2 regions of the Rhodopseudomonas sp. P1 genome follow, and region 2 is predicted to be linked to the other one. Evidence: riboswitches for the same ligand, from Rfam matches in the RefSeq annotation. Region 2 holds a riboswitch; the other holds the start of a gene.
What was found. Region 2 has a riboswitch for cobalamin ahead of cobT (nicotinate-nucleotide--dimethylbenzimidazole phosphoribosyltransferase). Riboswitches for the same ligand answer to the same signal wherever they lie in the genome.
Positions count from the first base shown of each region.

Region 1 (4,208 bases), 1.5 Mb from region 2:
GCTCGTCCCAGAAGCCGCGGGCATCGAGATCGAGCGCGGGGCGCAGCCGCCGGCGATACAGGTCGGCGTTACCGGCCGCGGTGCCCTCTCCGAAGAACTGCCAGAACGACGCGTAGTCCGGCAGCGCCCGCAGGCCGGCGAGCTTCAGCTTGAGCAGCGCCAGGTGCGCCTCGTTGAGATCGACCGCGAACACCTGCGCCGGCTTGGCGGTGAGGTAGGACAGCGCGTTGCAGCCACCCGACGAGATCGTCACGATGGTGGAGCCGATCGGCAATTGCAGAGCCGCGAGGTCGGCCTCGGGATCTTCCCAGATCTGGGTATAGACCAGGCGACGAAACCAGATCGAAAACAAAGCGTCCCACAACGTCGACTCGCTGCGGTCCTTGCTGTTGCGGACGGCGTCCGCGATCAGTTGCTGCGTGTTCATCAAATCCTCGACTCGGCAATCGATCCAAATTAGCTGCGCAACAATGCAGTTTTGCGACAGCGCGGAACTGATCAGTGCCGCCTCCTTTGTCATCACGCTGTCGCCTGAAATCGCGATGGAAGGCGGATGATGCCGAACCAGGGTGGCAGGCCATGACGACGCTCACTCGTACCGATCTTCCGCGCACCGAGCTGACGCACCACGAGCTCACCGCCGATCCGGCGTGGCCGGTCGACGCGACCTCGCGGATGAATCGGATGTACCGCTATCAGCGGCACATCTACGACCTGACCCGCCGGTACTATCTTCTCGGCCGCGATCAACTCATTATTGAGCTGCAGCCGAAGGCGGGCGAAACCGTGCTGGAAATCGGCTGCGGCACCGGCCGCAACCTGATCCAGGCGGCGACGCGGTACCGCGAGGCAAAATTCTTCGGCCTCGACGTGTCGACCGAGATGCTGACCTCGGCGATCAGTTCGATCGAAGGCGCCGGGCTGATGTCGCGGGTCAAGGTCGCGCATGGCGACGCCACCGCCTTCACCGCGCAGGCGGTGTTTGGCCAGGCGGTCAGCTTCGACCACGTCATGATCTCCTACAGCCTGTCGATGATCCCGGACTGGACCGCGGTGATCGATCGCGCCGTCGCCAATCTGAAGCCGGGCGGCAAGCTGCACATCGTCGATTTCGGCGACCAGCGCGGCCTGCCTTCCGTGGCGCGCAACCTGCTGCGGCGCTGGCTGACGCTGTTCGACGTCACCCCGCGCGACAGCCTGGAAGCCGTGCTGATGCAGGTCGCGGCCCGCACCGGCGCCGGCTTGCGGTTCGAGCGGCCGTATCGCGGCTATGCCCAGCGCGCCGTGCTGACGCTGCCGCCGCGCAACAAGCCATGACCGGTTGGCTCGCGCTGTTTGCCGCGGGCCTGATGGAGATCGTCTGGGCGCTCGGGCTGAAGCATTCCGAGGGCTTCACCCGGTTCTGGCCCGCGGTCGTGACCTTGGCCGCGATCTTGGCCAGCTTCGGCCTGATGAGCATCGCGCTGAAATCGCTGCCGTTCGGCACCGCCTATGCGGTGTGGACCGGAATCGGCGCCGCCGGCAGCATCGTGGTCGGCATGGCGCTGTACGGTGAGCCGGCCAGCGGCGTGCGGGTGCTGTGCCTGTCGATGATCGTGGCCGGCATGATCGGGCTGAAGCTCAGCACTCCCGCCTGAACCGTCGGCCGCCCGACCAAGGCGGCGATTGACAAAGCAGGCCCGCTTCCATTTGATCGCGCCCGTTCAGGTGTGCCGGGAATCGTCCGGCACAGGGAAGCCGGTGCGGGCCCAAGCTTATGGCCGCAAACCCAAATCCGGCGCTGCGCCCGCAACTGTGAGCGGCGAGCGATCCTTCAATCAGCCACTGGGCGGCACTTGCCCGGGAAGGCGAAGGATCGCGACGACCCGTGAGCCAGGAGACCGGCCTGAGCACGTCATCTTCCACCGTGCGGCGCGCGCGGCTGGAGCGGTCCGCCGCACAGGTGACAGGATGCTGCTCACCGGCCGGAGACCGCCATGACCGATCTCGTTCTGCCCGCTTCTTCCGATGGATTCCGCGTCCGCCTAATCGCCGTGCTCGGCGGACTGGTGCTCGCCAATATCGCCGCCTGGGCCTGGGCGCTGACCGCCTTCGCGGGCGAGCCGGTGCTGATCGGCACCGCGGTGCTGGCCTATAGCCTGGGCCTCCGCCACGCCCTCGATGCCGACCATATCGCGGCGATCGACAACGTCACCCGCAAGCTGATGCAGGAGGGCAAGCGACCGGTCGCGGTCGGGTTGTTCTTCGCGCTCGGCCATTCCACCGTGGTGCTGGTGGCGTCGCTGGCAATCGCGATCGCGGCCAATTCGCTGACCGAGCGATTCTCGGGCTATCGCGAAATCGGCGGGGTGATCGGCACCTCGGCGTCGGCGCTGTTTCTGTTCGCGATCGCCATCGCCAATCTGTCGGTGCTGAGCGGCGTGTATCGCGCGTTCAAGAAGGCCAAGGCCGGCGAGATCGTGCACGACGACGATATCAACGAACTGCTGCAGCAGCGCGGCTGGCTGGCGCGGCTGTTCCGGCCGCTGTTCCGCTTCGTTTCCAAGAGCTGGCAGCTGTTTCCGATCGGGCTTTTGTTCGCGCTCGGCTTCGAGACCGCCAGCGAGATCAGCCTGTTCGGATTGGCCGCCAACGCCTCCGGCAACATTTCGCATTGGTCGATCCTGGTGTTCCCGGCGCTGTTCGCCGCCGGCATGACCCTGGTCGACACCCTCGATGGCGTGCTGATGCTCGGCGCCTATGGCTGGGCTTATCGCAACCCGATCCGCAAGCTGTACTACAACATGACCATCACCACCGTGTCGGTGCTGGTGGCGCTGCTGATCGGCGGCATCGAGACGCTCGGGCTGCTCGCCGGGCGCTTCCATCTCGAAGGCGCGTTCTGGGAGTGGATCGAAGAGCTCAACTCCAATTTCGGCGCACTCGGCTACGGCATCGTGGCGCTGTTCGTGGCGAGCTGGATCGTCTCCACCATCATCTATCGCCTCAACGGCTATCACCGGCTCGACCAGGCCGCCGCGACCGTGCAGAAATGAGCGCGGTATGACCCGACGTTCCGGACCGAATTCGCGCGCGGCGGCCGTTACCGCGGCGCTCGCGGTGCTCGTGGCCCTGCTGGCGATCGGATCGCTCGCGGTGGGACCGGTCAAGCTGTCGCCACTCACCGTGGTACAGGCGCTGGTCGGGCTCGGCGGCGAGGTGCAGCAGATCATCGTGCAGGAGATCCGGCTGCCGCGCACCATCCTGGCGCTCGCGATCGGCGGCATTCTGGGCCTGTCCGGTGCGGCGCTGCAGGGCCTGCTGCGTAACCCGCTGGCGTCGCCGTCGCTGTTTGGCGCGCCGCAATCGGCCGCGTTCGGCGCGGTGCTGATCATCTCGCTCGGGCTTGCCGACGTCCGCTCGTTCGCACTGCCCGTGGCGGCGATCATGATGGCGTTCGTCTCGGTGTTCGTGCTGCTGGCAATCGCCGGGCGCAACGCCAGCCTGCTGTTGCTGATCCTCGCAGGGCTGGCGATCTCCGCGCTCGCCGGCGCCGCCACTGCGCTGGTGATGAACCTGTCGGCCAATCCGTTCGCCAGCCTGGAAATCGCTTTCTGGCTGCTGGGCTCGCTGGAAGACCGCAGCTTCCGCCACGTCGTCTTGGCGCTGCCGTTCATCGTCGCCGGCGGCGTACTGCTGTTCAGCCAGCGCGCCGCGTTCCGCGCCCTCAGTCTCGGCGAAGAGACCGCGCAGAGCCTCGGCATCAATGTCGGCCGGTTGCGACTGATCGTGATCGCCGGCACCGCGCTCGGCGTCGGTGGCGCCGTCTCGGTGTCGGGCACGATCGGCTTCATCGGCCTGGTCGCGCCGCATCTGGTGCGGCCCCTGATCGGCCACGATCCCGCCCGCGTGCTGCTGCCGAGCGCGCTCGCCGGCGCGGCGCTGCTGCTCGCCGCCGACATCGCGGTGCGGCTGATCCCGGCCAGCACCGACATCAAGGTCGGGGTGCTGACCTCGATCATCGGCGTGCCGTTCTTCCTGTATCTGATCGTGCGCGAACGCCGCGCGCTGGGTGGAGGCGTCGCATGAGTGCCGCCTTCCTCACCGCCCGCGACCTCGCCGTCTCGCTCTCCGGCCGCGAAGTGCTGCGCGGTGTGTCGCTGTCGCTGACGCGCGGGCATCTGGTCGCGCTGGTCGGCCCGAACGGCGCCGGCAAGACCACGCTGCTG
Region 1 is NZ_CP088006.1:786,113-790,320, reverse strand. It holds gene LRC39_RS03740 (DUF3419 family protein) at 1-427, opposite strand, end outside; gene LRC39_RS03735 (class I SAM-dependent methyltransferase) at 580-1,317, shown strand; gene LRC39_RS03730 (DMT family transporter) at 1,314-1,637, shown strand; cobalamin riboswitch at 1,689-1,903, shown strand; gene LRC39_RS03725 (HoxN/HupN/NixA family nickel/cobalt transporter) at 1,977-3,035, shown strand; gene LRC39_RS03720 (FecCD family ABC transporter permease) at 3,043-4,068, shown strand; gene LRC39_RS03715 (ABC transporter ATP-binding protein) at 4,065-4,208, shown strand, end outside.
Region 1: another riboswitch for cobalamin. It lies ahead of LRC39_RS03725 (HoxN/HupN/NixA family nickel/cobalt transporter); the one in region 2 lies ahead of cobT (nicotinate-nucleotide--dimethylbenzimidazole phosphoribosyltransferase).

Region 2 (4,208 bases):
GATTCGCGCCGGGCAGTTGCCGAGCACGCGTCCGCGCAGCACCACCTGGGCGCCGATCTCCGACTGCGGTTTCAGCAGCACCGGGTTCATGTGAATCGACGGCGCCACGCCACACGCGCGCGCCTGCAGCGCCTGAGCGCGGCCGATCTCGCCTCGAACTTGTTCGCCGTTCGGACCGAGCGGCAGATCCGAGTCGGACGCGACCGCGGCGTTGTTGCTCATGTTCTGCGCCTTGAATGGACGCACCACCAGCCCACGCCGGGCGAAGGCACGGCACAGCCCGGCGACCACCATGCTCTTTCCGACGTCCGAACTGGTGCCCTGGATCATCAGCGAGCGGGCGCGCCGCGGACCGGTGGTCGCGCGCGGCGTGAATTGGATCCGGGAGATGAGCTCCTCGACATGGGCGTCGGTCATGAAACCACTCGATAGCATGGAGTTAAGGGGAAGCAGCGCAGCCGCCCGCGCCTGCGGTCGAACGTGATCGGCAGCCACGGCATCACTCAGCCATGGCCGGCCATCGCCACGACGCCGAGCAACAGGCCGATCTGGATCATCTGTTCGGTGGCGCCGAGCACATCGCCGCGATAGCCGCCGATCAGCCGGAGCGCGATCCACGGCGCCGCCAGACCGAACACGCCCGCGACCAGAAGCCCCACGATCGCCGCCGGCGGATTGAGCATGACCAGCCACAGCGCGCCGAGCACGCTGAACGCAGCCAGACCGACCCAGCCCGCGCTGCTGATCGCGCGCGTCGGATAGCTCAGCTTGCCGGTGGCTGCGTCACCGGCATAAGGCAGCGCCGACATCGCCGCGACGATACCGGTCCGCCCAAGACTATAGCCGGCCACCAGAGTCGCGACGCCGAGCCACGGCGGCAGGCTCGCCAGCGCTGCGACGCGGATCGCAAAACTGAGTACCAGCGCCACCGCGCCATAGAGGCCGAGGCGGCTGTCCTTGATCAGCGCCAGGCGCTGCTCGCGGCTGCGGCCACCAAACAGGCCGTCCGCTGTATCGGCGATGCCGTCTTCGTGCAGCGCGCCGGTGAGCGCCGCGCCAGCGGCGACGGCCATCATTGCCGGCACCACGCCGGACCAGATCAGCGAGCCTGCGAGCAGCACGCCACCGCACACAAGACCGATCCCGGCGCCGACCAGCGGAAAGTACTTCGATGCGCTCAGCAGCCAGTCGTCGTCGAACTGCGCGGTGCGCGGCGTCGGCACCAGCGTCATGAACTGCACGGCGTTGAGCAGCGATTGAATCTGCCGGCTCACGCGCGCGATCCGAACCGGCCCGCCAGCACGTCCGACAGTGCGGCGAGATCGTTGAGGATGCCGGCCGCGGCGCGCAGCAGCGGAACGGTCATCAGCGCACCGGTGCCCTCACCGAGCCGCAATCCGAGATCGAGATACGGCGTCGCCTGCATCGCTTCGAGCAGCACGCGATGGCCGCGCTCGGCCGAGCGATGCGAGAACACGCAGTAATCGCGCGCGGCGGGCTGCAGCCGCACCGCGAGCAGCGCAGCCGCGCTGGCGATGAAGCCGTCGATCACCACCGGCCGCCGCGAGGTCGCAGCGCCGAGCACTGCGCCGGCCATCATCGCGATGTCGAAGCCGCCGAACTCGGCAAGCACGTCGAGCGGTGCCGTCGGCTGTGCCCGCGCCGCGGCCTGTTCGACGATGGCGCGCTTGTGCGCGACACCGGCATCATCCATCCCGGCGCCGCGGCCGACGCAATCAAAGATCGGCTCGCCCGTGAGCGCGTGGGTGATCAACGCGGCAGACGTCGTGTTGCCGATTCCCATCTCGCCGATCGCGACGATGTCGAGCCCGCCCGCGATATCCTCGCGCACCAGATCGGCCGCCGCGGTGATCGCACGCGCGGCCTCCTGGTGAGTCATTGCCGGTTCGTGGCGCGCGTTGCGGGTGCCGCGGCGGATCTTGCGACCGATCAGCTTGGGATGTGGCGGCATATCGGCATCGATGCCGCCGTCGACGATCCGCACCTCGGTCGCGACCGCTTTCGCCAGAACGTTCACGCCGGCGCAGTCTGCCAGATATGCCTCGACCATCGATCGGGTCACGCTCGCTGGATACGGCGACACCCGATCGGCGGCGAGGCCATGATCGCCGGCAAAGATGAACACCGTCGCGCGCTCCGCCCGCGGCGGCGCCGGATGCCAGATCAGCCCGAGCTGCACGGCGAGTTCTTCGAGCCGGCCGAGCGAACCCGGCGGCTTCGCCTTGCCGTCGAGCCGAGCCCGCAGCTCGGATTCATGGGCGGGATCGATCGGCGGAACGGACAGAATACGTGGGTCGAGCAAGGGCGCGTGCATTCGGAAGCTCGGCAATAAGAAGGCTGCCGCCGCGACGGCGGGGAGTGAAGACAGTCGAACGCCCATCGTGGCGGCGACAGCAAAGCTGTGCGCGCTGGTTCGTTCGGGCGACGACGGGATTTATCCGCGGAAAGCGGAGGCGCGCGTCAGGTCGGTGGCCGGTGCAGCATGTCTGTGTCCTTCTTCGACCCACCGTCGAATGGCATGGTTTTCGGACTTCGGCCGGTCTCCTGGCTCGCGGACATTGTCCCGGTCGCCTTCCCGAGCGGCTGTTGCGCCGTGCTCAGTGGCGGTGTGACCGGAAGCGGTCCGCTTACAGTTGCGGGGGCAGCCGCGGACTTGGCGATTGCTCGCCGCACCGCATTCCCGTTTCACCCTTCGAACGAAGGGCACCGAAGCGGGCGGCACCACAGCACGACGACGCCACGGGCGCAAGATTGACAACAACCCGGAGCCGCCCTCTAAGACGAAGGTCCACCAAGCCGCGCTTTTCCTGGCCGCTCTCGAGCGGCCCTGGCGCATCATCTCGACCGGATTGACCGCATCTTGCTGTGGGATGTGACGGTGATAGGCGGCGGAATCGCCGGTCTTTGCGCGGCGATTGCCGCGCGCCGCAGCGGCGCTTCGGTCCGCCTGCTCGAAGCGGCGCCGCGGCCGTTACGCGGCGGCAACGCGCGCCACGGCCGCAATTTCCGGCTGACGCACGAGACGCCCCTCGACTACGTGCCCGACACCTACACGGCCGCCGAATTGCGCGCCGAGCTGCGCAGCATCACGGGCGACACCGATCGGGCGTTGACGGAGCTGCTGATCGAACGCGCAGACAGCATCGCCGGCTGGCTAATCGATCACGGCGTGCATCTGCAGCCACCGGGCACTGGAGTGATGCCGTATTCGCGCCGCACCGCGTTTCCGCTCGGCGGCGGCAAAGCGATGATCAATGCGCTGTACGTTGCCGCTGAGCGGCTCGGCATTGTCATCAGTTACGACAGCGAAGTCAGATCGCTGTGCCACGACGACGATGGCTGGACGATCAGTGTGCGAAGCGCTACGTCCGATCCCGCAATCAGCACGCGCAGCATCGTCGTCTGCGCTGGTGGCCCGGGTGCCGATCTGGCGTGGCTGCGCGAAAATTTCGGCAGCGCCGCCGACGGCTGGATGGTCCGCGGCACGCCATATTCGGACGGCCGAATGCTCGATCTGCTGATCGCGGCGGGGGGCCGCGCGATCGGCGATCCGACCATGTGCCACGTCGTTCCGGTCGATGCGCGCGGGCCGCAATTCGACGGCGGCATCGTCACCCGGATCACGTCGATTCCACTCGGCCTCGTCGTCGATCGATCCGGTGCTCCCATCGACGTCGCAGGGGCCGGCGCGCAACCCTCTCACTACGCCAAATGGGGACCAAGGATCGCCGCCTGCCCCGGCCAACTCGCTTATCTGGTGCTCGATACCCAAGGGCTCGCGCGTGCCGCGCCATCCGCACTGGCGCCGGTCACTGCGCCGAACCTCGGCGAACTAGCTGCCGCGCTGCAGATCGATCCCACCGCTCTGTTGCCAAGCATTGAGGGCTTCAATGCCGCCCCGGCCAACGCCGCGCGTAGCATCGCGGAGCCACCATTTGCCGCCTATCCGATGCGGCCGGGGCTGACGTTCGTGCACTACGGCATCAAGGTGGATGCAACGATGCGGGTGGTCCAGGCCGACGGTCGCCGCCACGACGATCTGTTCGCGGCCGGCATGATCATGGCTGCGAATGTGCTGCGCCGCGGCTATCTCGCCGGGCTCGGCATCACCCTATCGGCAGTATTCGGCCAGATCGCCGGCGAGGAGGCGGCACGCCATGTCCGCGGCTGATCCGATGCTCGAAGCC
Region 2 is NZ_CP088006.1:2,322,614-2,326,821, reverse strand. It holds gene LRC39_RS10810 (cobyric acid synthase) at 1-417, opposite strand, end outside; gene LRC39_RS10805 (adenosylcobinamide-GDP ribazoletransferase) at 504-1,274, opposite strand; gene cobT (nicotinate-nucleotide--dimethylbenzimidazole phosphoribosyltransferase) at 1,271-2,335, opposite strand; cobalamin riboswitch at 2,539-2,747, opposite strand; gene tcuA (FAD-dependent tricarballylate dehydrogenase TcuA) at 2,894-4,192, shown strand; gene tcuB (tricarballylate utilization 4Fe-4S protein TcuB) at 4,179-4,208, shown strand, end outside.